DNA from 2 places in the Kitasatospora sp. NPDC058184 genome. Region 1 is predicted to be linked to the other one. Evidence: riboswitches for the same ligand, from Rfam matches in the RefSeq annotation. Region 1 holds a riboswitch; the other holds the start of a gene.
The links. A riboswitch is a leader RNA that binds a small molecule or an ion and turns the genes downstream of it on or off. The one in region 1 is predicted to bind glycine.
Positions count from the first base shown of each region.

Region 1 (14,442 bases):
GCTCGCCACCACCGGAGAGCCGTTCACCGTGCCTGGCCTGCTGGTGATGCGCGCCCGGGACGGCCTGCTGGTGCACGTGCGGGACTACATGGACGGCCTGGGCGTGGCCCACGCGATGGGCCGGCTGGGTGCCGTCGCCGCGCGGCTGGGGGCCGGGGCGGCCGGCAGGTAGGAAGGGCGGAGTGGGAAGTTGGACCGGCCGACTTCCCACTCCGTGAGCGGACCGGTCAGAGGGCGAAGTGGGCGGCGATGCCGTCGAGGACGCAGTCGAGGCCGGTTTCGAACTGCCAGTCGGGGTCGTCCTTGCGGGTGGCCGCGTGGAGGTAGCGCTGGTAGTTGGGGTAGCGGCCGGTGCCCATCAGCCAGGTCATCCGGGGGGCGAGGCCGGCCCGGGTCTGGTCGCCGTCGGACCAGCCGCGCTCGCGGCGCAGGGTGTCCAGGGTGACCTCGGTGGTGACCGAGCCGTGGACGTAGCCGGTGACGGTGCGGAACACCGCCATGGTGGTGTCGGCGTCCAGGCCGTGCTCGGCCAGGGCGGCGAACGCGTGCTCGGGGACGGCGAGTTGGTTCGGGCTGAGGGAGAACGGGGTGGCCGCCCGGACGGTCCACGGGTGGGCCAGGTGCATGGCCCGCAGGTGGAGGGCGAGGGCGCGCATGGTCTCCCGCCAGTCCTCGGCGGGGGCGGCGTCCAGGGGGAGTCGGCCGTAGACGAAGTCGACCATCAGCTCGATGAGTTCGTCCTTGCCGGAGACGTACCGGTAGGCGGCCATCGGGGCGACGCCGAGTTCGGCGGCCAGTCGGCGCATGGTGACGGCGTCCAGGCCCTCGGCGTCGGCGACGGCGACGGCGGCTTCGGCGATCCGCTGCGGGGTCAGGGTGGTGCGCGGGGCGGGGGCCGGGCGGTCCAGGCGCTCCCAGAGTGACGCCGGGGGCCTGTCGTCGCCGGCGGGGGTGTCCCCGGTGGGGGCCTGCTGAGCGGGCATGGGGGCGGGCTCCTTCCGACTGGGGGTCGGTCCCACCGTAGCACCCTCCTGTGTACGGCGTATCGGCAGTGGACGCCGTACACGTCGATGTGTACGTTGTATTCGAGACGGATACGCCGTACACACCAGCCATCCCGGAGGGGGACTCCCATGTCCACGGAGCAGAAGTCCAGCGAGCAGAAGTCCAACGAGCGGACGTCCAACGAGCAGAACCTGAAGGTCGCCGTCCTCGTCGGCAGCACCCGCGACGGCCGCTTCGGCCCGGTGGTCGCCGACTGGCTGCTCGGCCACCTCGAAGCGCGCGGCGACCTGACCGCCGACCGGATCGACCTGGTGGAGACCCCGCTGCCCGTCACCTTCCCGTCCTTCGGCGGCGAGCTCTCCCCGGACGACGCCGCGCTGCTGGCCGCCGTGTCGCCCCGGCTGGAGGCGGCCGACGCCTTCGTGATCGTCACGCCCGAGTACAACCACAGCTTCCCGGCCCCGCTGAAGAACGCCATCGACTGGCACAACCGGCAGTGGCACGGCAAGCCGGTCGGCTTCGTCTCGTACGGCGGCCTGTCCGGCGGCCTGCGGGCGGTCGAGCAGCTGCGGGTGGTGATGGCCGAGCTGAACGCCGCCACGATCCGCAACACGGTCAGCTTCCACGGCGCCTCGCAGTGCTTCGACGCCGAGGGCAAGGCGATCGACCCGGCCGCCGACACCGCCGCCAAGACCATGCTCGACCAGCTCACCTGGTGGGCGCAGGCACTGCGGGACGCCCGCCGGGCCCGCCCGTTCGCGGCCTGAGCCGGGGAAGGGGGCGGACGGCATGGCCACGGAACAGAGCGGGGGCCAGAACAAGGAGCAGGCCGACGAGCGGCCCAAGCCGCCGCTGCTCGGCGTCGTCGGACTGATGCTCGGCATCTTCCTCTCGGCCCTCGACGGCCAGATCATCGGCACCGCGCTGCCGACCATCGTCGGCGACCTCGGCGGGCTGGAGCACCTCTCCTGGGCGGTCACCGCCTACCTGCTGACCTCCGCCGCCGCCACCCCGCTCTGGGGCCGGCTCGGCGACCTGTACGGGCGCAAGGGCGCCTACCAGTGGGCGGTGGTGGTGTTCCTGGCCGGCTCGGTGCTGGCCGGACTCGCCCAGGACATGGGGCAGTTGATCGCCTTCCGGGGCCTCCAGGGGATCGGCGCGGGCGGGTTGATGGTCGGCGCGCTCTCGGTGATCGGGGTGCTCGTCCCCGCCTCCGACCGGGCGCGGGTGCAGTCGGTGGTCGGCGTGCTGATGCCGATCGCCTTCGTCGGCGGACCGCTGCTCGGCGGCTTCCTCACCGAACGGCTGAGCTGGCGCTGGGCCTTCTACGTCAACCTGCCGGTCGGGCTGGTCGCGCTGCTCGCGGTCGGCGTCGGGGTACGGCTGCGGACGGAGCGGGTGCGCGCCCCGTTCGACTGGGCCGGGGTCGCCCTGCTGACCACCGGCATCCTCGCGCTCACCCTGGTGAGCAGCTGGGGCGGCACCGCCTACTCCTGGACCTCCCCGGTGCTCCTCGGCACGGCGCTCGTCGCGGTGGTCGCGCTGGGCTGGTTCGCCCGGACCGAACTGCGCGCCCCCGGGCCGCTGATCCCGCCCGCGCTGTTCCGCGACCGCAACTTCACGGTGGCGCAGGTGCTCGGCTTCCTCACCGGCGCGGTGATGATCGCCCTGGTCGGCTACCTGCCGCTCTACCTGCAGCTGGCCCGGGGCGCCTCGCCCACCGCCGGCGGGCTGCTCCTGCTGCCGCTGATGCTCGGCATGATGGGCACCCAGCTGGTGACGGCGCGGCTGATGGGCCGGCCCGGCGGCGAGCGGCGCTACCCGCTGCTGGGCGGCGCGGTCACCCTGGCCGGCGGCGCGCTGCTGCTGCTCCTGCGCACCGACACCCCGATCGCCGTGGCCTCGGCCCTCACGGCCGTCGCCGGGATCGGTCTCGGCCTGGTGATGCAGAGCACCCTGCTGACCTCGATGGGGGCGGTCCGGCCGCAGGACATGGGCGCGGCGATGGGCGTGGTCACGCTGCTGCGGAGCATCGGCGGCTCGCTCGGCATGGCGGCGCTCGGCGCGGTCTACACGGCGCGGCTCACCGACTCCCTCACGGAGCGCCTCGGGTCCGCCGAGGCCGGCCGGCTCACCGGCGGAGGGCTGACCCCGGCCTCCCTCGACGGGCTCCCGGCGGCCGTCCGCGACGCCGTCGGGGCGGCGGTCACCGGCGGCCTGCACGGCACGGTCGTGGGCGGGGTGCTGCTGGCGGCCGCGGCGACGGCCCTCGCCTGCCTGGTCCGCCCGCGGCAGGGAGCGGCCAGGGAGATCAAGCCGGCCGACACCCCCGCGAAGGCGGCCACGGCCGGGTGATCCGGAGCACGCGCAGGCCCCCGGGCGGAACGGGGGACCGCCCGGGGGCCTGCGGAAAAGCCGGTCAGCTCAGCACTCGATGACGTTCACGGCGAGCCCGCCGCGCGAGGTCTCCTTGTACTTGATCTTCATGTCGGCCCCGGTCTCCTTCATCGTCTTGATCGCCTTGTCCAGCGAGACGTGGTGCCGTCCGTCGCCGCGCAGCGCCATCCGGGCCGCGGTGACGGCCTTGACGGAGGCCATGCCGTTGCGCTCGATGCAGGGGATCTGGACCAGGCCGCCGACCGGGTCGCAGGTGAGGCCGAGGTTGTGCTCGATGCCGATCTCGGCGGCGTTCTCGACCTGCTCGGGGGTGCCGCCGAGGACCTCGGCGAGGCCGCCCGCGGCCATCGAGCAGGCGGAGCCGACCTCGCCCTGGCAGCCGACCTCGGCGCCGGAGATGGAGGCGTTCTCCTTGAAGAGCATGCCGATGGCGCCGGCGGCGAGCAGGAAGCGGACGATGCCGTCGTCGTCGGCGCCCGGGATGAAGTTCAGGTAGTAGTGCAGGACGGCCGGGATGATCCCGGCGGCGCCGTTGGTCGGCGCGGTGACGACCCGGCGGCCGGAGGCGTTCTCCTCGTTCACGGCCATCGCGTAGAGGGTCACCCACTCCATCGCGTTGGCCGGCCCGATGCCCTCGGCGCGCAGCGCGCGGGCACCCGAGGCGGCCCGGCGGCGGACCTTCAGCCCGCCCGGCAGGATGCCCTCGCGGGACATGCCGGCCCGCACGCACTCCTGCATCACGGACCAGATCTCCAGCAGACCGGTCCGGATCTCCTCCTCGCTGCGCCAGGCCTTCTCGTTCTCCAGCATCAGGCCGGAGATCGACAGCCCGGTCTCCCGGCTGAGCCGCAGCAGCTCGTCGCCGGTGCGGAAGGGGTACTTCAGCACGGTGTCGTCGGGCTTGACCCGGTCCGCGCCGATCGCGTCCTCGTCCACCACGAAGCCGCCGCCGACCGAGTAGTAGGTCTTCTCCAGCAGGGTCGAGCCGTCCGCCGCGTACGCCCACAGGGTCATCCCGTTGGCGTGGTACGGCAGCGAGCGGCGGCGGTGCAGGATCAGCTGGGTGTCCGGGTCGAAGTCGATCGGGTGCTCGCCGAGCAGGTTGATCCGCTTCTCGGCGAGGATCCGCTCGACGTCCTTGTCGGCCTGGTCGACGTCGACGGTGCGGGGCGAGGCGTTCTCCAGGCCGAGCAGGACGGCCTTCGGGGTGCCGTGGCCGTGGCCGGTGGCGCCGAGCGAGCCGTACAGCTCGGCCCGTACGCCCGTCACCCGGTCCAGCAGGTCCTCGGTGCGCAGTCGGCGGGCGAACATCCGGGCGGCGCGCATCGGGCCCACGGTGTGGGAGCTCGACGGGCCGATGCCGATGGAGAAGAGGTCGAAGACGCTGATGGCCACGGGGGACGTCCTTGTCTGGTCTCGTGGAAGGACTTGCGGGCAGGGAGGGGCCGACACGGGACGGGGCACCGCGCGCACTTCCAGTGTGCGCGGTGCCCCGGGGTGCCTGGTACGCCGGAGGGGTGAGGCCGGTCACCCCGCCCGAACGATCACCGGAGTGATCAGAGGTTCGGGTAGAGCGGGTACTTCGCGGCCAGGGCGGAGACCCGGGCCTTCAGCGCGTCGGCGACGGTCTCGTCGAAGGCGGGCTTGAGCGCCTCGGCGATGATGTCGGCGACCTCGCGGAAGTCCTCGGCCTGGAAGCCGCGGGTGGCCAGGGCCGGGGTGCCGATGCGCAGGCCCGAGGTGACCATCGGCGGGCGCGGGTCGTTCGGGATGGCGTTGCGGTTGACGGTGATGCCGACCTCGTGCAGCCGGTCCTCGGCCTGCTGGCCGTCGAGCTGGCTGTTGCGCAGGTCGACCAGGACCAGGTGGACGTCGGTGCCGCCGGAGAGCACGCTGGCGCCGGCCTCGGCCACGTCGGCCTGGAGCAGGCGCTCGGCGAGGATGCGGGCGCCGTCCAGGGTGCGCTGCTGGCGCTCCTTGAACTCCTCGGAGGCCGCGACCTTGAAGGCGACCGCCTTTCCGGCGATCACGTGCTCCAGCGGGCCGCCCTGCTGGCCGGGGAAGACCGCGGAGTTGATCTTCTTGGCGAACTCGGCCTTGGACAGGATGACGCCGCCGCGCGGGCCGCCCAGGGTCTTGTGGGTCGTGGTGGTGACCACGTCCGCGTAGGGCACCGGGTTCGGGTGCAGCCCGGCGGCCACCAGGCCGGCGAAGTGCGCCATGTCCACCATGAGCAGCGCGCCGACCTCGTCGGCGATCCGGCGGAACGCGGCGAAGTCGAGCTGGCGCGGGTAGGCGGACCAGCCGGCGATGATCAGCTTCGGCTGGTGCTCCTTGGCGAGGCGCTCGACCTCGGCCATGTCGACCTGGCCGGTCTTCTCGTCCACGTGGTACGCGGCCACGTTGTAGAGCTTGCCGGAGAAGTTGATCTTCATGCCGTGGGTCAGGTGACCGCCGTGGGCCAGGCTCAGGCCCAGGATGGTGTCGCCCGGCTGGATCAGCGCGAACATCGCGGCGGCGTTGGCCTGCGCGCCGGAGTGCGGCTGGACGTTGGCGTGCTCGGCCCCGAACAGGGCCTTGATGCGGTCGATCGCGATCTGCTCGACCACGTCGACGTGCTCGCAGCCACCGTAGTAGCGGCGGCCGGGGTAGCCCTCCGCGTACTTGTTGGTGAGCACCGAGCCCTGGGCCTCCATGACCGCCACCGGGGCGAAGTTCTCGGAGGCGATCATCTCCAGGGTGGTCTGCTGGCGGTGCAGCTCGGCGTCGACCGCGGCGGCGATCTCCGGGTCGAGGGCGTGCAGGGACTGGTTGAGAACAGTCATGGTGTGGTCTTCCCGGGAGGAGGAGGGAAAGGGGCCAGGGCGGGACGGACCGCGGTGCGGCGGCCCGTCCCGTCGGGGGCTCAGCCCTGGGGGTTGGTGAGCGCGTCGTACTCGTCGGCGCTGAGCAGCTCGTCGGTGGCCTCGACGCGCACCTTGAACAGCCAGCCGCCCTCGAAGGGGTCGCTGTTGACGAGGGCGTTGTTGTCCAGGACGTCCGGGTTGACCTCGGTGACCTCGCCGGTCACCGGGGAGAACAGGTCGCTGACCGACTTGGTGGACTCCAGCTCGCCACAGGTCTCGCCGGCGGTCACGGTCTCGCCGACCTCGGGCAGCTGCACGTAGACGATGTCACCGAGCGCGTCCGCGGCGTGCTTGGTGATACCGATCGTGGAGACACCGTCCACGGCGGCCGTCAGCCACTCGTGCTCCTTGGTGTACTGAAGGTGCTGGGGGTTGCTCATGGCGTCATTCTCCAGGATGGGAAGCGGGTACGACGAAGCGGGCCGCCGCGCGGACGGCTGCGACGTGCGCGTATGGGAAAACGGGGGGCGTGCGAGGGGTCAGCGGGCGCGCTTGTAGAACGGCAGCGCCACGACCCTGACGGGCTCGTGCTTGCCGCGCACGTCCACCGCGACGGTGGTGCCGGGGGCGGCGTGGGCGGCGTCGACGTAGGCCATCGCGATCGGCTGCCCCAGGGTCGGGGACGGCGCGCCGGAGGTGATCCGGCCGATCGGCTCGCCCTCGGTGGAGACCACGGTGTACTCGGCGCGCGGCACCCGCTTGCCGTCGGAGACCAGGCCGACCAGCACCTTCGGCGGGTTGGTCTCGGCCGCGGCGGCGGCCGCCTCCAGGGCCTTGCGGCCGACGAAGGCGCCCTCGTTGGTGGTCTTGTCGAAGCGGACGACCCGGCCCAGGCCGGCGTCGAACGGGGTCAGGTCGGTGGACAGCTCGTGCCCGTACAGCGGCATGCCGGCCTCCAGGCGCAGCGTGTCGCGGCAGGACAGGCCGCAGGGGACCAGGCCGCGGTCCGCGCCGGCGGCGGTCAGCGCCTGCCAGACCGGCTCGGCGTCGGCCGGGTGGCAGAAGATCTCGAAGCCGTCCTCGCCGGTGTAGCCAGTGCGGGCGAGCAGCACCTCGCGGTCGGCCACGAAGGCCGGGAGGATCGCGTAGTACTTCAGGCCGGGCAGGTCGGCGTCGGTGGTGTCGGCCAGGATGCCGGTGGCCTCCGGGCCCTGGACGGCGATCAGCGCGTAGGTGTCGCGGTCGTCGGTGACGACGGCGTCGAAGCCCTTGGCACGGGCGATCAGCTCGTCGAGGACCAGCTGGGCGTTGGAGGCGTTGGCGACGACCAGGAAGGCGTCCTCGCGCAGGCGGTAGACGATCAGGTCGTCCAGGATGCCGCCGTCCTCGGCGCAGATCATGGTGTAGCGGGCGCGCAGCTCGCCCAGCGCGGAGACGAAGCCGACCAGGGCGTGGTCCAGCATCTCGCCGGCCTGCGGGCCGGTGACGGTGATCTCGCCCATGTGCGAGAGGTCGAACAGGCCGGCCTTGGTGCGGACGGCGAGGTGCTCCTCGCGCTCGCTGCCGTAGCGCAGCGGCATGTCCCAGCCGGCGAAGTCGGTCATGGTCGCGCCGAGGGCGCGGTGCAGCGCGTCGAGCGCGGTCAGGCGGAGGGACGACATGGCCAGGAACTCCTCGGTCGGGGCACTCAGGGGTGCACGCACCGGACCGGACCCGCTGGGGGGCCGACCCTGCGCGCGGGCATGCGGCGGCGTGGGTCTCCCCATCTGTCGTCGAACCTGAGAGCTTCACCGCCCCGCCGCCCGCAGCCGTTTCCAGCTTGGGGGACAGCATGACGGCTTGCACCGTGGGTGGGCGCACGACAGGGCCGGGCGCCGCTTTCCAGATGTGCCTAACCCGTGCGGTAGGGGTGCCTGAGAGATTCCGGGGAGGACTTGCTCCTTCGGCGCCGGCTGTGCCTGAGCGGCACTCCGGGCTCTCCCGCGCGGGTTCGAGCGGCCGGTATGGAGTTGTGGGGGCCCGCGGCGCATGCCGTCGGACGGGCACATCATGGCACGTCCCGGACGACGAGGGGAGGGGGGACCCGGTCACACCGCGCGGGACCCGAACACGAGTCCTGACCACACCCCCGCACGCCTCTAGACTGCTGCGCGTCGGTGCGGCAGTGGGCGGCCGACGGCAGAGGGCGGAATCGGCGGCGCATGGGGTACCCGGTGGAGCAGCAGCAGGGGTGGGGCGGACCGGAGGAGGCGCCGGCGGGCGGCTCCTGGCCGGCCAACGAACTGGAGCAGGTGCTGACCGCGGCCCTGGGCGACCCGGGCGCGACCCCACGGGTGTTCGAGGTGCTGGCGCGCAGCCAGGTGTGGGTGCCGCTGCCGGCCGGGGCCGACCCGCAGGGCCAGGCGCTCGACCTGCCGACCATCGAGCTGGGCGGCGACCCGTACGTGCCGGTGTTCTCCTCGCAGGAGGTGTTCCTCCAGCAGGCGCCGGGGATGGCCTTCGCGATCGCGCCGGTGTGGGAGTTCGCCCGCGGGCTGCCGCTGGGCCTGGGCATCGCGGTGAACCCGGACGCGCCGGTGGGCCTCCCGGTGCCGCCGCAGGGGGTCGCCGAGCTGCGCCGCGGCCCGCGCGAGGACCGCTGGGAGCAGGCCGAGGGCGCCGCGGAGCCGACCGGCGGCCGGGTGGCGCTGCGCGAGCCGGTGCCGGGCGAGGACCCGGAGCACTTCCTGGCCGCCTGCCGGAGCGAACTGTCGGCGCTGCCCGGTGTGTTGACCGCCCGCAGGGCGCTGGCCAGCATCGAGGGCGAACCGACCGTGATGTTCGTGGGCGTCCAGTTGGACCCGGCGGCCCCGGCCGACCCGGCCGCGGTGAACGAGGCACTCGGGCGAGCGCTGGGAACCGCGCCGCTGCCCGGGGGCGTCCACCTCGTACTGCTCGACCTCGCCGACGACCCGGTGGTCGAGTGGCTGCTCACCCGGGTACTGCCTTTCCACACGCGGGCGTGAGCGGGTCCGGATCAGAGGCACGTCGCCGTGGCGGTGGCCGGTGCCGCGCCATAGGGTGCGTGCAGACGGCCGACGGGTCGGCGGGTTGAGGGAAAGAGGCGCGGCGAGGTGGGCGCATGAGTGCGGGAACGGGAGCGGGCGGTGTGCCGGGGCCCTGGGGCCAGGCACCGGCCGGGCGCCCGGGAGCTGATCCCGGCGCGTTGGAGCGCGCCCTGCGCGACGTCGCGCCGGAGCGCTACGACGCGTACGAGCGGCTGCTGCACGCGCTGGCGGACGGCCGGGTCTGGATGCTGCTGTGGCACGGTACGCCGGGCAGCCCGGACGCGCAGTACGGGAATATGGAGATCAGCGGCCACGGCTACGCGCCGGCCGTCACCTCGCCCGAGCAGCTGACCGCCTCCGGCTGGGCGCGGGCCCACGAGGTCGTCTCCGGCCGGGAGATCGCGGCCTCGCTGTACCGCACCCGCTGGGGCCTGTGGCTCAACCCGCACGCCCCCGGCGGCGGCGTCGGCGTGCCCTGGGCGGACCTGCGCCGGGTCGCCGCGGGCCTGGACCGGCTGCCGGCCGGGCCGTTGAAGCTCAGCGAGCCGCAGTTGAACGCCCAGCCGTTCTTCGCGCTGCTGGAGCGGCAGGCCGCCGAGGTGCGCGCGGTCCGGGCGCTGCGCCGGGCCTGGGTGCAGCCCGCGGTGGGGGAGCCGTACCTGGCCATCGGCCTTGACCTCTACGAGAGTTCGCCGCCGGCGGTGGAGGCGGTGCGGGCGCTGATGCAGCGCGCGATCGCGGTGGCCCCGGAGGGGCTTGCGGTGTCCACGGTGGCGATGTCGGACGAGTACGACCCGGTGGCGCTGTGGATGCGCGCCAACGCGCGGCCGTTCTTCGACCGGGAGGCGGGCCGCCCGCCGACCGGCCCGTACCCGCCGGTGCCCCCGCCGCCGTACCCCGGGCAGTCGATGCCGGGCTACGCGTACGGCACCCAGCCGCCGGCGCAGGGCTGGCAGCAGCAGCCGCAGCGGCCGTGGCCCGGCTACCCCGGGCGCTGAATCCCAAAACCCATTCTCCGAAGCCGACTTGATTGTCCGTCAAGTCGGCTTCGATGCTTTCCGGACGAATTTCCGGATGTGCGGCCCGGTCATCTTGACATGGCAGTTACAGCCATGTGAAGAGGTATATGCCGAAGATCGGGGAGGTGCATGCACGCAGATCACAGTTGGGCATCTGTCGGTTGTCAGGGCTGGCGCAAGCCAGTTCGGATGGCAGAGAGTTCTGCGCAACGCACCGCGCGTGCTGGAACCCCACAAAGGTGAGCGCGCACGCCGACAAGCCCGTCCACGCGACGCCCATCCCGCGTGGTGGCAGTGCCTGTGCACGACGCACTGCCGTCAACACCCGCTCCTCCTAAGCACCTCCGCACGTCCGCAGCCGCACCGCCGAAGACGGCGACCGGCACCCGTGGGCCGGCCACCGTCGGCGAGGGGACCAACTGACCATGACATCCGTGACCACCGCCGGGAACGAGCCGGAGGCAGCAGCCGCCGCCGGCCCGGCCAAGAAGATCGAGGGCCGCTCCCTCGGCCAGATCGCCTGGACCCGCTTCAAGCGGGACAAGGCCGCCGTCGCCGGCGGCGTCGTGGTGATCCTGCTGATCATGCTCGCCGTGCTGGCCAAGCCGATCGAGTCGATGTTCGGGCTCGACCCGGACGCCCTCCACCAGGACCTGCTGGACGCCGACCTCGGCGGCCTGCCGTTCGGCGACTGGGGCGGCATGAGCCTCGAACACCCGCTCGGCATCGACCCGCTGCAGGGCCGTGACCTGCTCACCCGCGTCATCGAGGGCTCCTGGGTCTCCCTGCTGGTCGCCTTCGGCGCGACCCTGCTGTCCAACACCATCGGCACCGTGCTCGGCATCATGGCCGGCTACTACGGCGGCTGGGTGGACACCGTGATCAGCCGGGTGATGGACGTCTTCCTGGCCTTCCCGCTGCTGCTCTTCGCCATCGCGATCTCGACCTCGCTCCAGGGCGGAGCCTTCGGCCTGCACGGCCTGCCGCTGCACATGCTGGTGCTGATCTTCGTGATCGGCTTCTTCAACTGGCCCTACATGGGCCGGATCGTGCGCGGCCAGACGCTCTCGCTGCGCGAGCGGGAGTTCGTCCACGCGGCCCGCAGCCTCGGCGCCCGCGGCCCGTTCATCCTGTTCAAGGAGCTGCTGCCCAACCTGGTCGGTCCGATCCTGGTCTACTCGACCCTGCTGATCCCGACCAACATCCTCTTCGAGGCGGGGCTGAGCTTCCTCGGCGTCGGCATCCAGCCGCCGCAGGCCTCCTGGGGCGGGATGCTCCAGGACGCGATCCGGTACTACCAGGTGGACCCCCAGTACATGGTGGTCCCCGGTCTGGCGATCTTCGTCACCGTGCTCGCCTTCAACCTGCTCGGCGACGGTCTTCGCGACGCCCTCGATCCCAAGAGCAACTGATCCCGCCGCACATGACCACGCATCATGTGATGCGCCGTCAAGGCTCTCCTTCACCGCCTCCCATCCCCAAGGGGTTGATCTCACCCATGCGTAGGTCCCGTACCGTCGCCCTGACCGCGGCCGCAGCCGCCGCCGTCCTGGTCGTGACCGGTTGCACCAGCTCGTCGAAGGACACCGGTTCCGCCTCGTCCTCCGGCACCGGAGGCGGCTCCGGCGCCAACGCCGCCACCAAGGGCATCGTCAACGCCTCGGACAAGAAGGGCGGGACGGTCACCTACGAGATGAAGGGCACCCCGGACTCGCTCGACCCGGGCAACACGTACTACGCGTACATCTACAACTTCTCGCGCCTGTACGCCCGCTCGCTGACCACCTTCAACCCGGCGCCGGGCGACGAGGGCAACAAGCTCGTCCCCGACCTCGCCGAGTCGATGGGCCAGGTCAGCGCGGACGGCCTGACCTGGACGTACAAGCTGCGCAAGGGCCTGAAGTACGACGACGGCACCCCGATCTCCTCGAAGGACGTCAAGTACGCCGTCGAGCGCTCGAACTACGCGCTGGACGTGAACTCCAACGGCCCGGTCTACTTCCGCGAGCACCTGGTGGACAACGCCACGCCGTACGCCGGCCCGTACAAGGACAAGGAGGGCGGCCTCGACTCGATCGAGACGCCCGACGACACCACGATCGTCTTCCACCTGAAGCAGCCCTTCGCCGACTTCGACTACCTGGTCAGCGCCCCGCAGACCGCGCCGGTCCCGCAGGCCAAGGACACCGGCTCGGAGTACGTGAAGAAGATCGTCTCCTCGGGCTCCTACAAGTTCGAGTCCTACGAGGACGGCAAGCAGGCCGTCCTGGTCCCGAACACCAACTGGGACGCGAGCACCGACCCGATCCGCAAGCAGCTCGCGGACAAGATCGTGCTCCGGATGAACATCGACCAGTCCACCATCGACAAGGACCTGCTGGCCGGCAACGCCCAGGTCGACCTGGTGGGCGGCGGCGTCGACCCGCAGACCCAGGCGCAGATCCTCCAGAACCAGAAGCTGAAGGCCAGCACCGACAACGCCTACGGCGGCCGCCTGGTCTACATGGCGATCAACTCCAAGCTCGCGCCGTTCGACAACATCGAGTGCCGCAAGGCCGTGCAGTACGCGGTCGACAAGGTCTCGGTGCAGACCGCCCTCGGCGGCCCGATCCGCGGCCAGATCGCCAACACGGTGCTCCCGCCGGACATCCCGGGCCACCAGGACTTCAACACGTACGAGACCAAGGACAACAAGGGCGACGAGGCCAAGGCCAAGGAGGCCCTGAAGGCCTGCGGCAAGGAGGGCGGCATCAACACCGTCCTCTCCGCCCGCACCGAGCGCGCCACCGAGGTCGCCGCGGCCACCTCGATCCAGGCCGCGCTGAAGAAGGTCGGCATCAACGCCGAGATCCAGCAGTACCCGCAGGGCAAGTACCTCCAGGACAGCGCCGGCTCCCCGCAGTTCGCGGCCGAGCACAACATCGGCCTGATGATGATGCAGTGGGGCGCCGACTGGCCGACCGGCTACGGCTTCCTCCAGCAGATCGTCGACGGCCGCACCATCAAGCCGTCCGGCAACAACAACCTGGCCCAGCTGGACAACCCCGCGGTCAACAAGCTGCTCGACGACGCCGCGATCAACCCCGACAAGACGGCCCGCGAGAAGATCTACGGCGACGTCGACAAGAAGGTCATGGACCAGGCGGTCTACGTCCCGCTGACCTACTTCAAGGTCTTCCTGTACCGCCCGGACAACGCCACCAACGTGGTCTCCACCTCGGCGTTCTCGGGCGAGTACGACTACCTGAACATCGGCGTCAAGTAAGAGCCTGGCTCCGCATCCCTGAAGGCAGGTGAAGGCAGCGGCGCCCGCCGCCGTCCGGAAGATCCCGGACGGCGGCGGCCGCCGGAGCCGCCCAACTGTGTTTGCCTACATCATCCGCAGGATCTTCGCGGCGGCGATTTTGCTGCTGGTCGTCAGCGCGGTCACCTTCGCGATCTTCTTCCTGCTCCCGCGCCTCGCGGGCGAGACGGCCGACCAACTGGCCGCCCAGTACATCGGGAAGAACCCGTCGCCGGACGCGATCGCGGCGGTCAAGCAGAACCTCGGCCTCGACCAGCCGCTGTACACCCAGTACTGGAACTTCCTGAAGGGGCTGGTCAGCGGCGCCGAGTACCACTTCGGACCGGAACCGGCCACCTGTCACGTGCCCTGCTTCGGCTACTCCTTCAAGAACCACCTGGAGGTCTGGCCCGAGCTGACCAAGCGGATCCCGATCACCATCTCGCTCGCCGCCGGTGCGGCCGTGCTCTGGCTGGTCTCCGGCGTCGCCACCGGCGTCGTCTCCGCCCTGAAGCCGCGCTCGATCTTCGACCGGCTCTCCATGGGCGTCGCGCTCGCCGGCGTCTCGCTGCCGGTCTTCTTCACCGGCGCGCTGCTGCTCACGCTGTTCAGCTACGAGTGGCCGATCCTGGACAACCTGCACTACGTCGACTTCACCGACGACCCGCTGATGTGGGCCCGCAACCTGATCCTGCCGTGGATCTCGCTGGCCTTCCTCTACTCCGCGCTCTACGCCCGGCTCACCCGCGCCGGGATGCTGGAGACCATGAGCGAGGACTACATCCGCACCGCCCGGGCCAAGGGCCTGGTCGAGCGCAAGGTCGTCGCCCGGCACGGGCTGCGCG
Region 1 is NZ_JBHVVE010000004.1:447,440-461,881, forward strand. It holds gene ACFVXH_RS10545 (nuclear transport factor 2 family protein) at 1-172, shown strand, start outside; gene ACFVXH_RS10550 (TetR/AcrR family transcriptional regulator) at 228-983, opposite strand; gene ACFVXH_RS10555 (NADPH-dependent FMN reductase) at 1,134-1,772, shown strand; gene ACFVXH_RS10560 (MDR family MFS transporter) at 1,795-3,360, shown strand; gene ACFVXH_RS10565 (L-serine ammonia-lyase) at 3,430-4,797, opposite strand; gene glyA (serine hydroxymethyltransferase) at 4,959-6,227, opposite strand; gene gcvH (glycine cleavage system protein GcvH) at 6,308-6,688, opposite strand; gene gcvT (glycine cleavage system aminomethyltransferase GcvT) at 6,788-7,909, opposite strand; glycine riboswitch at 8,140-8,241, opposite strand; gene ACFVXH_RS10585 (enhanced serine sensitivity protein SseB C-terminal domain-containing protein) at 8,450-9,253, shown strand; gene ACFVXH_RS10590 (enhanced serine sensitivity protein SseB C-terminal domain-containing protein) at 9,370-10,293, shown strand; gene ACFVXH_RS10595 (ABC transporter permease) at 10,740-11,726, shown strand; gene ACFVXH_RS10600 (ABC transporter substrate-binding protein) at 11,813-13,579, shown strand; gene ACFVXH_RS10605 (ABC transporter permease) at 13,677-14,442, shown strand, end outside.

Region 2 (14,442 bases), on a different contig from region 1:
TGGTTCGGCAGGTACGGCGCCAGGTGGGCGCGCACCGCGACCGGGCCGACGCCCGGGCCGCCACCGCCGTGCGGGATGCAGAAGGTCTTGTGCAGGTTCAGGTGCGAGACGTCCGCGCCGAACTTGCCCGGCTTGGCCAGGCCGACCAGGGCGTTCAGGTTGGCGCCGTCCACGTACACCTGGCCGCCGGCCTCGTGCACCAGGGCGCAGATGTCGGTGATCTGGGTCTCGTACACGCCGTGGGTGGACGGGTAGGTGACCATCAGCACGGCGAGGTTGTCGCGGTGCTGCTCGATCTTGGCCTTCAGGTCCTCGACGTCCACGTCGCCGTCGACCAGGGTCTTCACCACGACCACGCGCATGCCGGCCATCACCGCGGAGGCCGCGTTGGTGCCGTGCGCCGAGGACGGGATCAGGCAGACGTCGCGCTGGGTGTCGCCGTTGGCGTGGTGGTAGGCGCGCACGGCCAGCAGACCGGCCAGCTCGCCCTGCGAGCCCGCGTTCGGCTGGATCGACACGGCGTCGTAGCCGGTCACCTCGACCAGCTGCTGCTCCAGCTGGCGGATCAGGGTCAGGAAGCCCTGGGCCTGGTCGATCGGCGCGAAGGGGTGCAGCTGGCCGAACTCCGGCCAGGTCACCGCCTCCATCTCGGTGGTCGCGTTGAGCTTCATGGTGCAGGAGCCCAGCGGGATCATGCCGCGGTCCAGCGCGTAGTCCCGGTCCGACAGGCGGCGCAGGTAGCGCAGCATGGCGGTCTCCGAGCGGTGGCTGTGGAAGACCGGGTGGGTCAGGTACTCGTCCTCGCGCAGCAGCGCGGCGGGCAGCGTCTCGGCGGCCTCGGCGACCTCGACGGCGGGGACGCCGAACGCGGCCCAGACGCCGGCCAGGTGCTCGCGGGTGGTGGTCTCGTCGGTGGAGACGGAGATCCGGTCCGCGCCGTCCTGGTGGACGTTGATGCCGTTGGCGCGGGCGGCGGCGGCGATCTCCGCGGCGCGGCCCGGGACGACGGCGGTGACGGTGTCGAAGAACTCGCCGTGCAGCAGCTCGACGCCGCCGGCCCGCAGGCCCTCGGCGAGGGCCGCGGCGTAGCGGTGGGTGCGGCGGGCGATGTCGGCCAGGCCGTCGGGGCCGTGGTAGACGGCGTACATCGAGGCCATCACGGCGAGCAGCACCTGGGCGGTGCAGATGTTGCTGGTGGCCTTCTCGCGGCGGATGTGCTGCTCGCGGGTCTGCAGCGCCAGGCGGTAGGCGCGGTTGCCGTCGACGTCGACGGAGACGCCGACCAGGCGGCCGGGCAGCGAGCGGGCGAACTCGGCGCGCACCGACAGGTAGCCGGCGTGCGGACCGCCGAAGCCCATCGGCACGCCGAAGCGCTGCGAGGTGCCGCAGGCGATGTCGGCGCCCAGCGAACCCGGGGACTTGAGCAGGGTCAGCGCGAGCAGGTCGGCGGCGACGGCGACGATCGCGCCCAGGCCGTGCGCCTGCTCGATCACCGCAGTGAGGTCGCGGACCACACCGGTGGCGCCCGGGTACTGGAGCAGCACGCCGAAGACGCCGCGCTCGACGATCTCGGCCGGGATGCCCTCGGACAGGTCGGCGACGACGACCTCGACACCGGTCGGCACGGCACGGGTGTTGATCACCGCGACGGTCTGCGGCAGGGTCTCGGCGTCGACCAGGAAGACGCCGCCCTTGACCTTGGTGACGCGGCGGGCCAGCGCCATCGCCTCGGCGGCCGCGGTGCCCTCGTCCAGCAGCGAGGAGCCGGAGGTCGGCAGGCCGGTCAGGTCGGAGACCAGGGTCTGGAAGTTGAGCAGCGCCTCCAGGCGGCCCTGCGAGATCTCCGGCTGGTACGGGGTGTAGGCGGTGTACCAGGCCGGGTTCTCCATGACGTTGCGCAGGATCACCGGCGGGGTGAAGGTGCCGTAGTAGCCCAGGCCGATCATCGGCTGGAGCACCTGGTTGCGGCCGGCCAGCTCGCGCAGCTCGGCGAGGACCTGGGCCTCGGTCCGGCCCGCGGGCAGGTCCAGGGCGGTGATGGAGCGGATCGCCTCGGGCACCGCGGTGGCGGCGAGCTCGTCCAGCGAGCCGTAGCCGACGGACGCCAGCATCTTCTCCTGCGCGGCGGCGTCGGGGCCGATGTGGCGGTTCTCGAAGGGGCTGGCCAGCTCAAGCTCGGTGAGGGTCGAGGCGCCGGTGGGGCGTCCCGCGTTCGGCTGGGCGTTCATGGTGGTCGAGGCCTCCTGGTCACGGACCGGCGGGGGTACGCACGCCGGCCGGCCTCGCCGCTGCGGACAGCGGACGAACCTGGGCGGGCGGACCCGACAGGCCTCCCCCTCTGTCATCGGGACCTGAGAGCTTCACCCGCACGGGGCGCTGTGGGCGCTCCGTCGGCTTGCACCGTCGGTGAGGGTGGTGATCGCCGGCTTCCGCGCCGACGCTCCTGCCCTGCTTTCCAGAGTGACCTACCCCACACGGTACGGATGCCTGAGAGATTCCGGGGAGGAGTTGCTCCTTCGGCGCTCCGACCAGCGGCTTTCGCAGTCGGAGACTCTCCCGAGCGGGCTCTGCGGTCGTCGCCCAGGGTACCAGCGGGAGGCCCCCCGATCACGGGTGCGTCAGGTCGTTCGGGGTCTACGCGCGTCCCCCGGACGGTCCAGCGCACAGCCCGTCCGGCGCACCCCGCTCGCGTCCGTCCGATTCATGGCTTTTGGTGTGAAGTGGCGGACGGAACGGGTGCTCCGGCCGCCTTCCTGCGGGAGTTCCGCAAGCTCAGCGCACGGGAGGAAAGAGTGCAGACCGACATCGACCCCCGGGACCTCATCGGTCACAAGGCCGTCGACCGCAACGGAGACAAGATCGGCACGGTCGACGAGGTCTACCTGGACGACGCCACCGGCCGGCCCGAGTGGGCCGCGGTCCGGACCGGCATCTTCGGCCGGGACGCCTTCGTCCCGCTGACCACGAGCGAGTTCGCCGGCGACGAGCTCCGGGTGCCGTACGACAAGTCGCTGGTGAAGGAGTCGCCGGACTTCGGCGTCGGCCAGCACCTGTCCCCCGCCCAGGAGCTCCAGCTGTACCGCTACTACGGGCTCGACACCCCGATGGACGGCCGCCCGAGCCACGAGAACGGGAGCCGGCCCAAGCAGGCCGACCTCGACTTCGGCACCACGGCGGCGGCCGCCGCCGCCACGACGACCGCGGCGGCCCCGGCGAAGTCGCTCACCTTCCACACCCCCGAGCGCTCCCCCGATCCCGTTCCCGAGCCCGCCCCGGCCAGAGCCCCCGTCGCCACTGCCCCGCCCACCGCCGCCGTCACCGCCGCGGTCGCCGACAGCACCGGAACCGCCCCGGAGGCCGACATGCGGATGCTCAGCACCCCCGAGGCCACCACCGCCACCCCGGCGGCCGCGCCCGTCGCACCCACCGTGGAGCCGAGGCCGCAGTCGCAGCCCGCCCCCGCCCCCGCGTCTACGCCCGCCCCGGCGGCGACCGTCGGCGCCGCGCACGCCGACGGCGCCCCGTCCGCCCCCAGCGGCCCGGTCGAGATCACCTGCCGCGAGGAGCGGCTGGAGGTCACCACCGAGTGGCACACCCTCGGCACCGCGAAGCTGCGCAAGTACGTGACGACCGAACAGGTCGAGCGCCGCATCCCCGTGGTCCACGAGCGCGTCCGGGTCGAACGGATGCCGGTCAGCGACGCCGAGCGCGCCACGCTCAGCGAGAAGGACATCGCCGAGGCCGTCGAGGAGGTCACCCTCCGCGAGGAGCGCGCGGTGGTCCGCAAGTACCTCGCGCCCGTCGAGCGGGTCCGCCTGGTCGTCGAGCGCTACACGACGGAGGAGGTGGTCCGGGAGGAGCTCCGCCGCGAGCACGTCGAGGTCCACGACACCACCGCCACCCAGAACACCTCCCCGGCCGGCTCGACGCCACCCCCCGCCTCACCCCCCGCCACCGACTCACCCCGCCCGGCCGCACTGCGCCCGCTCGTCTGACACCACCCGCGAAGAGGGGCCCCGGACACCGTCCGGGGCCCCTCTCGCACACCCACCGCAGGCACCCTCCCCATACCTGCCACCCCCACCACAGCCCTTGTCACGTACCCGACCGTTCACCTTTGCCAAAACTTAACCACTCGATATTTGACACTCTGAAGTATCTCCCTGCATGGTTACTTCAGTTCATTCACTATGTACGGGAGGAAGCAACCGTGAGTGAGGCACCACAGCCCACCACCGCGGCCGAGAAGCAGAGCAGCGCCCGGGTCCTGCCGGCCCTCATCCTGGCGATGCTGTCGTTCAGCGTGGTGCAGACCGCGGTCGTCCCGATCCTGCCCTCGCTGGCCAAGGAACTGCACGTCTCCGCGTCCAGCGTCACCTGGCTGATGACCGCCAACCTGCTCTCCGCAGCCGTGCTGACTCCCCTCCTGGGCCGCTTCGGCGACCTCCGGGGCCGCAAGCCGATGCTGCTGATCTCGCTGGCCGGCCTGGTCGCCGGTTCGGCGCTGGCGGTCAGCACCCACTCCTTCACCTGGCTGGTCGTCGCCCGTGTCCTCCAGGGCGCCGGCGGTGGCGTCCTGCCGCTGGCGATCAGCATCGTCCGTGACGAGCTGCCCAAGCAGAAGGTGACCGGCGGCGTCGCCGCCATCAGCGCCTCGATGGGCGTCGGCTCCGGCCTCGGCCTGGTCGCGACCGGTCTCCTGCTGGAGCACTGGAACTACAAGTCGATCTTCTGGATGGGCCTGGTCTTCGGCCTGATCGCGATCGCCCTGGTCGCCTTCCGCGTCCCGACCGACCCGGTGACCGACAAGGAGGGCGGCGCCGACCCGCTGGGTGCCCTCACCCTGGCCGGCTGGCTCTCCGCGCTGCTGGTCGCGGTCAGCCAGGGCAACCACTGGGGCTGGACCTCCAACAAGACGCTCGGCCTGTTCGCCGTCGCCGCCGTGGTCGCCCTGATCTGGGGGATCATCGAGACCAAGGTCGCGCACCCGCTGGTGGACATGAAGATGATGGCCCGTCCGGCCGTCGCCTTCACCAACGTGGCCGGCCTGCTCATCGGCTTCGGCATGTACGGCTCCTTCATGGTCATCAGCAACTTCGCCCAGACCCCGGAGAAGCTGACCCACTACGGCTTCACCGCCAGCGTGCTGCACGCCGGCCTCCTGCTGCTGCCGTCCGCGATCGGCTCGATGGTCGCCGCCCCGGTCGGCGCCCTGCTGATCGCCCGTCGCGGCCCGCGCCTGCCGCTGGTCCTCGGTGGCGTCCTCGGCGCCATCGCGATGGCCTACCTGGCCGTGCGCCACGGGCACGAGGGCGACATCTACACCGCCTCGGCGATCTTCGGCCTCGGCGTGGGCCTCGCCTTCGCCGCGATGCCGGCCTACATCAACGGCGCCGTCCCGGTCGAGCAGAGCGGTATCGCCAACGGCATGAACTCCGTGCTGCGCACGGTCGGTGGCGCGATCGGCACCGCCGTCATGGCCGCCATCCTGACCGGCGACACCATGAAGCTGCCGCCGCAGATCCCGCTGTCGCTGCCCACCCTGGACGCCTACAAGCACGCGTTCTGGACCGCGGCCGTGGTCTGCGTCGTCGCCGGCATCGTCCCGTTCCTGATCCGCGGCACCACGTCGGCCGCCACCGCGACGGTCGTCGGCGGCTCGGCCCAGCAGGACTCCAGCCCCGAGCTGGTCAAGACCGACGCCTGACGAGGCGTCCGGCCCCCGCGCTCAGGGACAGGGCGCGGGGCCCGGTCCCCGTACATCGTGAGGGCATCACGAACGCACGGGGTCCGGCACGGTGATCGGCCCCACCCGGTACTCCCCCACCGGGTGGGGCCGCTTCGCGTTTCAGGCTCCTTCCCCCGGCCCGCCGTTCCCCTCCGACGCACCGTCCGGCCCCTCGTCCGCACCCGCGTCCCGGCGCAGCGGCAGCGGCCGGGACGGTTCGAGCGCCGGGTCGTCCACCGCGAAGGTCCGTACCCGCCCCGGCCCGTCCCACGGCGTCTCGAACCGTACGGTGACCCTCCCGACGCCACTGCCCTGCACCCAGCCCGGACCGAACTCCTCGTGCCGGACGTCCTGTCCGGGCACCCACCGCCGCACCACGACGGCCTCCGGCTCCGCCTCGGCCTCCTCGGCCTCGGCCGCCGCCTCCGCGTGCTCCGCGGCCTCCTCCCGCAGCGCCTGGGCGAACAGGTCCTCCTGGGTGTAGTCGGCGAGTTGGGCGACGCCCACGCCGAGCAGCCGGACCCCGCCGGTGATCTCCACCTGCTCGGCCAGCCGGCGCGCGGTCGCGGTGATCACCGCCTCGTCGTCGGTGGGCCCGCCGAGCGTCTCCGAGCGGGTCAGCGTCGAGAAGTCGAACCGCCGGACCTTGAGCACCACCGTCCGCCCCGAGCGCCCGGCCGCCCGCAGCCGCCGTACGCACCGGCCGGCCAGGGCCTCCACCTCGCGCAGCACCCGTTCCCGGTCGGCCAGGTCCACCTCGTAGGTGTCCTCCACCGACACGGACTTGGCGTCCTGGTCGGCGATCACCGGCCGCTCGTCCAGCCCTATGGACATCTGGAAGATCCCGGCGCCGTGCGCCCGCCCGACCAGCTGCACCAGCTCCGCCTCCCCCGCCTCCGCGAGGTCGGCCACCGTGCTCAACCCGGCCCGGCGCAGCACCTGTTCGGTGGCCGGCCCGATCCCGGGCAGCGCCCGCACCGGCATCGGGCCGAGCACGGCCCGCTCCTGCCCGGGCTCGATCATGACCAGTCCGTCCGGCTTGGCCTGCTCGGAGGCGATCTTGGCCATCAGCTTGGACCCGGCCGCCCCGACCGAGCCGGTCAGCCCGGTCGACCGCTGGATGTCCGCCCGCAGGTCCTCCGCGAGCGCGAGGACCAGCCGCTCGCCGGTCTCGTGGTCCGCCTCCAGCAGCGCCGGTCCGTACGGGCCGGCCTCCAGGTCCACGAAGGCCTCGTCCAGGCTGAGCGGCTGCACCAGCGGGGACAGCTGCCGCAGCAGCCCCATCACGATCTCGCTGTTCTGCCGGTAGGCCTCGAACCGCCCCGCCAGGAAGGCCGCGTTGGGGCAGAGCCGGCGCGCCTGCGCCATCGGCATCGCCGAGTGCACCCCGAACCTGCGCGCCTCGTACGAGGCCGTGGAGACCACCCCGCGCCCGCCGAGCCCGCCGACGACCACCGGCTTGCCGCGCAGGCTGGGCTTGGCCGCCTGCTCCACCGCCGCGAAGAAGGCGTCCATGTCGAGGTGGATGATGCTCGGCAGAGATCGCACCCGCCGATCATCGCGTACGGGTCCGACAGTGCGTACGAACCGGGCCGGAGGCCCCGCTCCCGGCCCCCGTCGCTACTGCTTCGCGGCCTCCGCCAGCGCCTTCGGAATGCCGTCCTCCCGGGGCCCGAGGAACACCGGGTCCGGCCGCAGCCAGGCGTTGGCCGCCGCCTTGCCCGCCCCGGCGACCTCCCGCAGCCCGCCGTACAGCCAGGTCGCGTCGTGCAGTTCCGGCACCCCGACCGCGTACGAGCGGATCCCCGCCGCCTCGCACAGCGCCAGCGCCCGGCGGACGTGGAAGTCCTGGCTGACCAGCACCGCGTGGTCCACCCCGAAGATCCGGCGCGCCCGGGTGCAGGAGTCCCAGGTGTCGAAGCCCGCGTAGTCCCGCACCACCCGGTCCTCGGGAACACCGTTCCGGGTCAGGTAGTCGTACATCGCGTCGGGCTCGGAGTACTCGACCCGCCCGTTGTCCCCGGTCACCAGGATCGCCTGCACCTTCCCCTCCCGGTACAGGTCCACCGCCGCGACCAGCCGGTGCTCCAGGTACGGGGAGGGCCTGCCCTGGTACAGGCCGGCCCCGAAGACCACCGCGACCGGCGCGGCGGGCGCGCTCTCCACGGTGCCCACCCGGTCCCCCGCGGCGAACCACACCCAGGCGCTCGGCGCCAGCGCCAGCGAGCAGAGCACCGTTCCGACCTGGAACACCCTGCGCTGCGTCCGCCGCTGCCGCAGCCGGGCCCCCAGCAGTCCGGCCCTGCGCCGCAGCAGCCCCGATATACCGGTACCGACTCCCACGTGCCCTCCCTCGATCACGTCAACCGGGGAACACGACGGGGCCGCGGGTCCGAACGGTTCCCCGTCCGGGCCCGCGGCCCCGTCGAACGCCTGCTCAGACCGCCCGGTTGCGCCGCTGGGCCAGCTCGTCGGCCGGGTCGTGCCCGACCATCGTCTCGCCGGTGTCGGTGCGCTCGGCGTGCAGCCGCCCGAGGGTGAGCTCCAGCTCCTGCCAGACCGCTCCGACCGCGATGCCGAAGACCCCCTGACCGCCCTTCAGCAGGTCCACCACCTGCTGCGGCGTCGTGCACTCGTACACCGTCGCGCCGTCGCACATCAGCGTCATCCCCGCCAGGTCGGCCTGGTCGGCGGCCTGGAGGTGGGCGACCGCCACCCGGATGTTCTGCAGCGAGACACCCGCGTCGAGCAGCCGCTTCACGATCTTCAGCAGCAGGATGTCGCGGAAGCTGTAGAGCCGCTGGCTGGTCGACGGGTACGCGGTGCGGACGCTGGGCTCCAGCAGTCCGGTGCGGGCCCAGTAGTCCAGCTGACGGTAGGTGATACCGGCCGCCGCGCAGGCCGTCGGGCCCCGGAAGCCGAGCAGGTCGGACGTCGGGGCCAGCCGTTCGATGGCCGGCTGGCCCGCCTGTACGGCCGGGAACCTGCCGACCCGGGGGAAATCCGTGACGGTGCGAGCGGTGCGCGGCATGTGCACGGCGCACCGGCCTCCCACGGCCGCGTCATCGCCGGTGCTGCTCATGCCTGCCTCCGTCCACTTGTGCTGCGGGCAACCCGACTGCGGGCATCGGCCACCCGGACAGCCACTCCTGACGGTAGGCAGTCCCCTATGACCCGTCAACGATCGCCACGCCGGGCCAGACAAACCACATCACTCAGGAGAGTGGTTTTTCGTGCCCCTAGTGTGGGTAGATGGACGGATTTTGGCAAAACGATGGGCCGAAAGGCCGCACGGTCGGGCCCCGCTACTGCGGGCCGCTGCCGCCGAAGTCCTCGGGCGACACCTGGTCGAGGAACTCGCGGAACTTCTCGACCTCGTCCTCCTGCTCGTCCGGGATCGCGATGCCCGCCTCGGCGAGCACCTCCTCGCTCCCGTAGATCGGCGTGCCGGTGCGCAGCGCCAGCGCTATGGCGTCGGACGGCCGCGCGCTCACCTCGACCCCGCCGGCGAACACCAGCTCGGCGTAGAACACGCCCTCCCGCAGGTCGGTGATCCGGACCTCGGTGAGCTGCTGGCCGAGCGCCTCCAGGACGTCCTTGAAGAGGTCGTGCGTCAGCGGCCGCACCGGCGTCATGCCCTGCTGGGCGAAGGCGATCGCGGTCGCCTCGCCGGGGCCGATCCAGATCGGCAGATAGCGATCTCCCCCGACCTCCCGCAGCAGCACGATCGGCTGGTTGGAAGGCATCTCCACTCGGACACCCACGACGTCGAGCTCATTCACACAGGCAACCCTATGGCTCCGCTCCCGGATATGAAAGCGCAGGGCCGACGCCGCTGGTCAGCGCGGTGCGGCCAGGGCGCGCCGCGGGCGGCACGCGCTATCCGCGCGTCCGCATCCCGGCCTGGACCATGGCCGCGTGCAGCCGTACGGACAGCGTCGCGAGCTCCCGGGCGGTGGCCTCCGCGTGTGCCCTGGTCTGCGGGTTCCGGTGCCGGCGCAACGGCGCCACCACCTGTTCCACCAGCGCGATCTCGCGGTCCGCCGCGGCCTTCATGGCGCGCAGGTGCCGGGGCTCCAGCCCGTACCGGCCGAGCTCCGCGACCAGCCGGGCCACCTGGAGCGCCTCGCCGTCGTAGCCGCCGTCCGGTCCCGGTGCGACGAGCCCGTAGGACTCCCACTCGGCCAGTTCCGGCTCCCCGGCCTCGGCCGCCGCGAGCAGTTCGGCGCGCCCCAGCCGGACGCCGGAGGGCACCTCTCCGCCGGCCACCAGCTCCCGGTCCGCCTCCTCCAGCGGCCCGGGCCGGGTGTCGGCGGCGGAGGGCAGCGCGGGCGGGTTCTCACCGCGCTCGATGGCGTCCAGGTGCTCCCGGATCACCCGCAGCGGCAGGTAGTGGTCCCGCTGCATGCGCAGGACGTAGGCCAGCCGCTCGACGTCGGCCGGGCTGAACTTGCGGTACCCCGAGGGCGTGCGCTGCGGCTCGACCAACCCCTCCGCCTCCAGGAAGCGGATCTTGGAGATGGTGACCTCGGGGAAGTCGTCGCGCAGGAAGGCCAGCACCGCGCCGATGCTCAGCAGCTCGTCACCGCCGCGCCGGCGGCCGACGGGCCGCTCGGCCCGGACCGGCTGCCGCGGGCCCGCGACCACCCCGCGTCCGCCGCGGTCCGCCTGCGGACCGGACGGGGTTGGGGTGGCCGCCCCGAGAGAAGAGGAAGGGGTATTCGTATTCACTCGGGCTCCTGCCGACGTCGTTTTCAGTACCCCCGGTTGTGGCCGGCGAAGAACACCAGCCGGTACTTCCCGATCTGCACCTCGTCGCCGTTGTTCAGCGGCACCTCGTCGATCCGCTCCCGGTTCACGTAGGTGCCGTTGAGGCTGCCCACGTCCGCGACGCTGAAGCCGGCCGGGGTGCGGCGGAACTCCACGTGGCGGCGCGAGACCGTGACGTCGTCGAGGAAGATGTCACCCTGCGGGTGGCGACCCGCCGTGGTGACGTCCGAGTCCAGCAGGAACCGGCTGCCGGAGTTCGGACCGCGCTGCACGATCAGCAGGGCCGAGCCCGGCGGCAGCGCGTCGATCGCCGACAGCACCTCGGCCGACAGGGCCGGCGTGGCGCCGGTGCCGGTCGTGGTGGTGGGGTCGTACGACTCCAGGCCGGAGATGGAGATGGTCGACGTGGTCTCCGCCGCCCCCTCCGGAAGCAGGCCGCCGCGCAGCGCCGTGCCGCAGTTGGAACAGAACCGGGCCGCGGCCGGGTTCCGGTTGCCGCACCTGGGGCACGGAGTGGGGCCAGCCATGTTCACAGCCTCCTGGCGCGGCACACCCGACGGGTTGTGCCCGGCGTACGGATCCGGGGCAAACCCTCCACCAGAGGTTGAGGGTCCTGACGGGAAACCTATGCGCGGCTCGCCGGAGGGGTCAACCGACGCGCCGTAGCCCGCCTGATTCCCCGCGTACTGGGCGGCGCCGCCGTCCCGGTACAGCTGCTGACCTGCGTACGGCGCGGCCTCGGGGGCCGGGCGCATGCCCGGCACTGCGGGCTCGTCCTCCGGTCGGCGGTGACGCGCGGTGGGCGCCTCGACGGCGGCGGCGTCACGGCCCTTGTTACGACCGAACAACTTCGAGAAGAAACTCACGGGCGAATCCCCTTGCGTGTGACAGACCCGCCCGCGGGGCAGGGTGAGAACCTCGGACATGCTGCGGGCCCGGTCGTTGCGGCTCGGGCCCGCTGGAGTGGTACTCCGGCGGTTGGTACTGCGGTTGTTGCTCCGGAGCGTACTGGTGCGAACCAGTCTCGCCCATGTGACGGCGGCGCCCCGCAGCGGGTGCCGCCCGCCCTTGACGGGCCGTTCGCCGGGCGCCCCGTCACTTCGAAGCCGGCTTGGCGTACTGCGGCGACTTCGGGTCCACGAGGGCGTCGACGACCACCTTCTGCTGCTGGGCGATCGTCGCCCGCGCCTGGTGGCTCTCCAGCGTGCGGACGACACCTCCCGGGATGTTCAGCGCGGGTGTCAGATCCTGCGGGTTCCCCACGACCGTGAAGCGGTAGGGCTGCGAGACCTTCTTCCCGTCGATCTGCACCCCACCGGCCGACAGGTCGGTGAAGTAGGTGTTGACCACCACGCGCACATCGTTGATCTGAATCGCCTCCGCCCCCGCCGCTCGAAGTTCTTGCAGGGTGTCCAGCAGCATATCTGCCTTCACCTGCCCTTGGGGATCATCGACCGTGAGTACGATGCCCGGACCAGTGGCTTTGACGGTACCGGCGAGCACGCCGAGCTCCGTCGCCTTCTTCCTGGTCTGCTCCTGGGCCTCCTTGGCCTGGTTGGAGCTGTTCTCCAACTTCGCCAGGGACTGCTCCAACTCCGCCTTCTCCTGCTGAAGACGTTGCTGACGGCTGTCCAGTTCATCGAGGATCCGCACCAGGTCCTCCTGGCGGGCCCCGCGGAGCTGACTGTGGTGGTCGTTGGTCGACCGCACCTGGATCGCCAGCCCCAGGCCGAGCGAGAACAGCAGCAGCGCCACCACCAGCTGCCCGCGCGACAGCCGCGGCGGCCAGAGCGCCGCCTTCAGGCGCCGCCGGCCGGCGCTCCGGTCCGCGACGGGCTCGGGCTCGGGTTCCGGCTCGGACTCCGCTTCCGCCGCGGGCTCCAGGCCCGGCACGGGCTCAGACATGGGCTCGGGCGTGGGCTCGGGCTCAGCGGCAGGCGCGGACTCCGGCTTCGCCCCGGTCTTCGGCTCGGCCCCGGGGGCCGGCGCGGTGACCTTCGTGAGCCGCAGCGTCGGCTCGGGCACCGAACCGGCCTCAAGCTCAGCCTTAGCGTCAGACTTCTCCGCCGAGGCGACGACGGGCTCCACGGCCTCGGCGGTCTCCCCGGCCGTCCCGGCAGCCTCGTCCGCGTCCGCCGCACCGTCCGTCCGAGGTGCGTCCACGACCTCCCGGACGGGCTTCGAAACCGCCTTCTCGACCGCTTTCCCGCCCGGCTCTCCAGCCGGCTTCCCGGCGGCCGGCCCGGCCACCGCCGCGGGCTCGCGGCCCGACTCAGGCACGGAAGACATGGCGCCGGATCGCGGCCGCGTTGGAGAAGATGCGGATGCCGAGGACGACGACCACGCCGGTGGACAGCTGCGAGCCGACGCCCAGCTGGTCACCGAGGAAGACGATCAGTGCCGCGACCACCACGTTCGACAGGAACGAGACGATGAACACCTTGTCGTTGAAGATCCCGTCGAGCATCGCCCGGACGCCGCCGAACACGGCGTCCAGCGCCGCCACCACCGCGATCGGCAGGTAGGGCACGACGGCGTCCGGCACCTCGGGTTGGACGAAGAGGCCGACGACCACCCCGATCACAAGACCCAGTACGGCAATCACGGTCTGGCTGCTCCTGTCCCTGTCGTGGTCTTGGTGGTTCCGGTCGGCGGACGCCGCTTGGCGGTGGAAGCACCGCTGGTCGGGGCCGACGAGGCGGAAGCGGAAGGCGAGGCCGACGGTGAGACGGACGCGCCGGGGCTCTCCTGGGTTCCGGCTCCGGCCGGCGGCGTTGCGCCCGCGGTCGCCGGGGGCGAGGCCTCGGGCGTCACCGGCTGCGCGGTCCGCAGCGTCACCCCCACCGCCGCCGGCAGCGTCAGGTTCTTCTGCACGGAGAGCGTCGACTTGATGCCGTACTGCTCCTGGAGCAGCCGCAGGTACTGCCCGGCCATGTCCTTCTCGAAGGCGGTGAGGAGCTTCGAGCCGTCCCCGATCGCCTGGATGTTGTACGGCGGCACCAGCGGCCGGTTGTCCACCAGCACCGCCTCGCCCGCGGCCCGGATCGCGGACAGCGCGGTCAGCCGCTGGCCGTTGATCGCGATCGCCTCGGCCCCGGATCCCCAGAGGCCGTTCACCACCAGCTGCAGGTCGCGGTCCCGCAGCCGGCCGCTGTTGGAGAAGCCCTGCCCGGCCCTCGGGTCGACGTTGCCGCCGCTGCCCGTGCCCGCGGCGTCCTCCAGGACCAGCTTCACGCCCGGCCCGGTGACCTGGCCCAGGCCCACGGCCCCGCTCACCCCGCCGGGATCGGCGTCGCCCGAGGCGAGCGCCTGCTGCTGCGTGCTGTCGACCTTGAGCCGCAGCTCCTGCACCTGCTTCTGCAGCCGGTCGGCCGAGGTGTTGCTGTCGTTGATCCGGTGGATCAGCGCGTCCCGTTCCTTGGCCAGCGAGGGCTCGGCCTTGTGCGCGTTCACCGCGCCCACCGTCACCACCGCGCCGACCAGCGCCAGCCCCGCCCCGAGCGTCAGCAGCCCCGGCAGGGTCCCGGGTATCCGGCTGTCGCGGGCACCGCCGCGCGCGGCGGCCGCCTCCGCGTAGCCCTCGTCCAGGCTGTGGTCCATCACGTTGGTCAGCAAGGACATCGAGGCGTCCGGACGGTTGTACCGTCCGTTCGGGGCACTCGGCGTCGGCGTCGCTGACATGGAGACCATCGTCCCATGTCGTCGAGGGGGCCCGTGCACGGCCCCTGAGCTGCACACACGCTGCACACATGACGGAATGTGACGAAATATTCCGAATGATGTGAAAACGGACAGAGGGGCGCGCGGGTCACACCGCGCGCCCCGCCGTCCGAGGCGGTTCCGAGCTCAGCTCCTGATCCTGCTCAGTCCCGGTTCGTCACCGTCCCGCTCCGTCGACCACGGCCGCCCACTCGTCCAGCAGCGCCTCGGTGGCCTCGTCATCG
Region 2 is NZ_JBHVVE010000018.1:3,362-17,803, reverse strand. It holds gene gcvP (aminomethyl-transferring glycine dehydrogenase) at 1-2,228, opposite strand, end outside; glycine riboswitch at 2,466-2,569, opposite strand; gene ACFVXH_RS29230 (PRC and DUF2382 domain-containing protein) at 2,793-3,995, shown strand; gene ACFVXH_RS29225 (MFS transporter) at 4,211-5,707, shown strand; gene ACFVXH_RS29220 (DNA polymerase IV) at 5,849-7,276, opposite strand; gene ACFVXH_RS29215 (vancomycin high temperature exclusion protein) at 7,349-8,041, opposite strand; gene ACFVXH_RS29210 (MerR family transcriptional regulator) at 8,166-8,810, opposite strand; gene ACFVXH_RS29205 (bifunctional nuclease family protein) at 9,034-9,510, opposite strand; gene ACFVXH_RS29200 (MerR family transcriptional regulator) at 9,608-10,303, opposite strand; gene ACFVXH_RS29195 (FHA domain-containing protein) at 10,483-11,025, opposite strand; gene ACFVXH_RS29190 (DUF881 domain-containing protein) at 11,594-12,508, opposite strand; gene ACFVXH_RS29185 (small basic family protein) at 12,771-13,103, opposite strand; gene ACFVXH_RS29180 (DUF881 domain-containing protein) at 13,100-14,179, opposite strand; gene ACFVXH_RS29175 (mannose-1-phosphate guanyltransferase) at 14,376-14,442, opposite strand, start outside.
Region 2: another riboswitch for glycine. It lies ahead of gcvP (aminomethyl-transferring glycine dehydrogenase); the one in region 1 lies ahead of gcvT (glycine cleavage system aminomethyltransferase GcvT).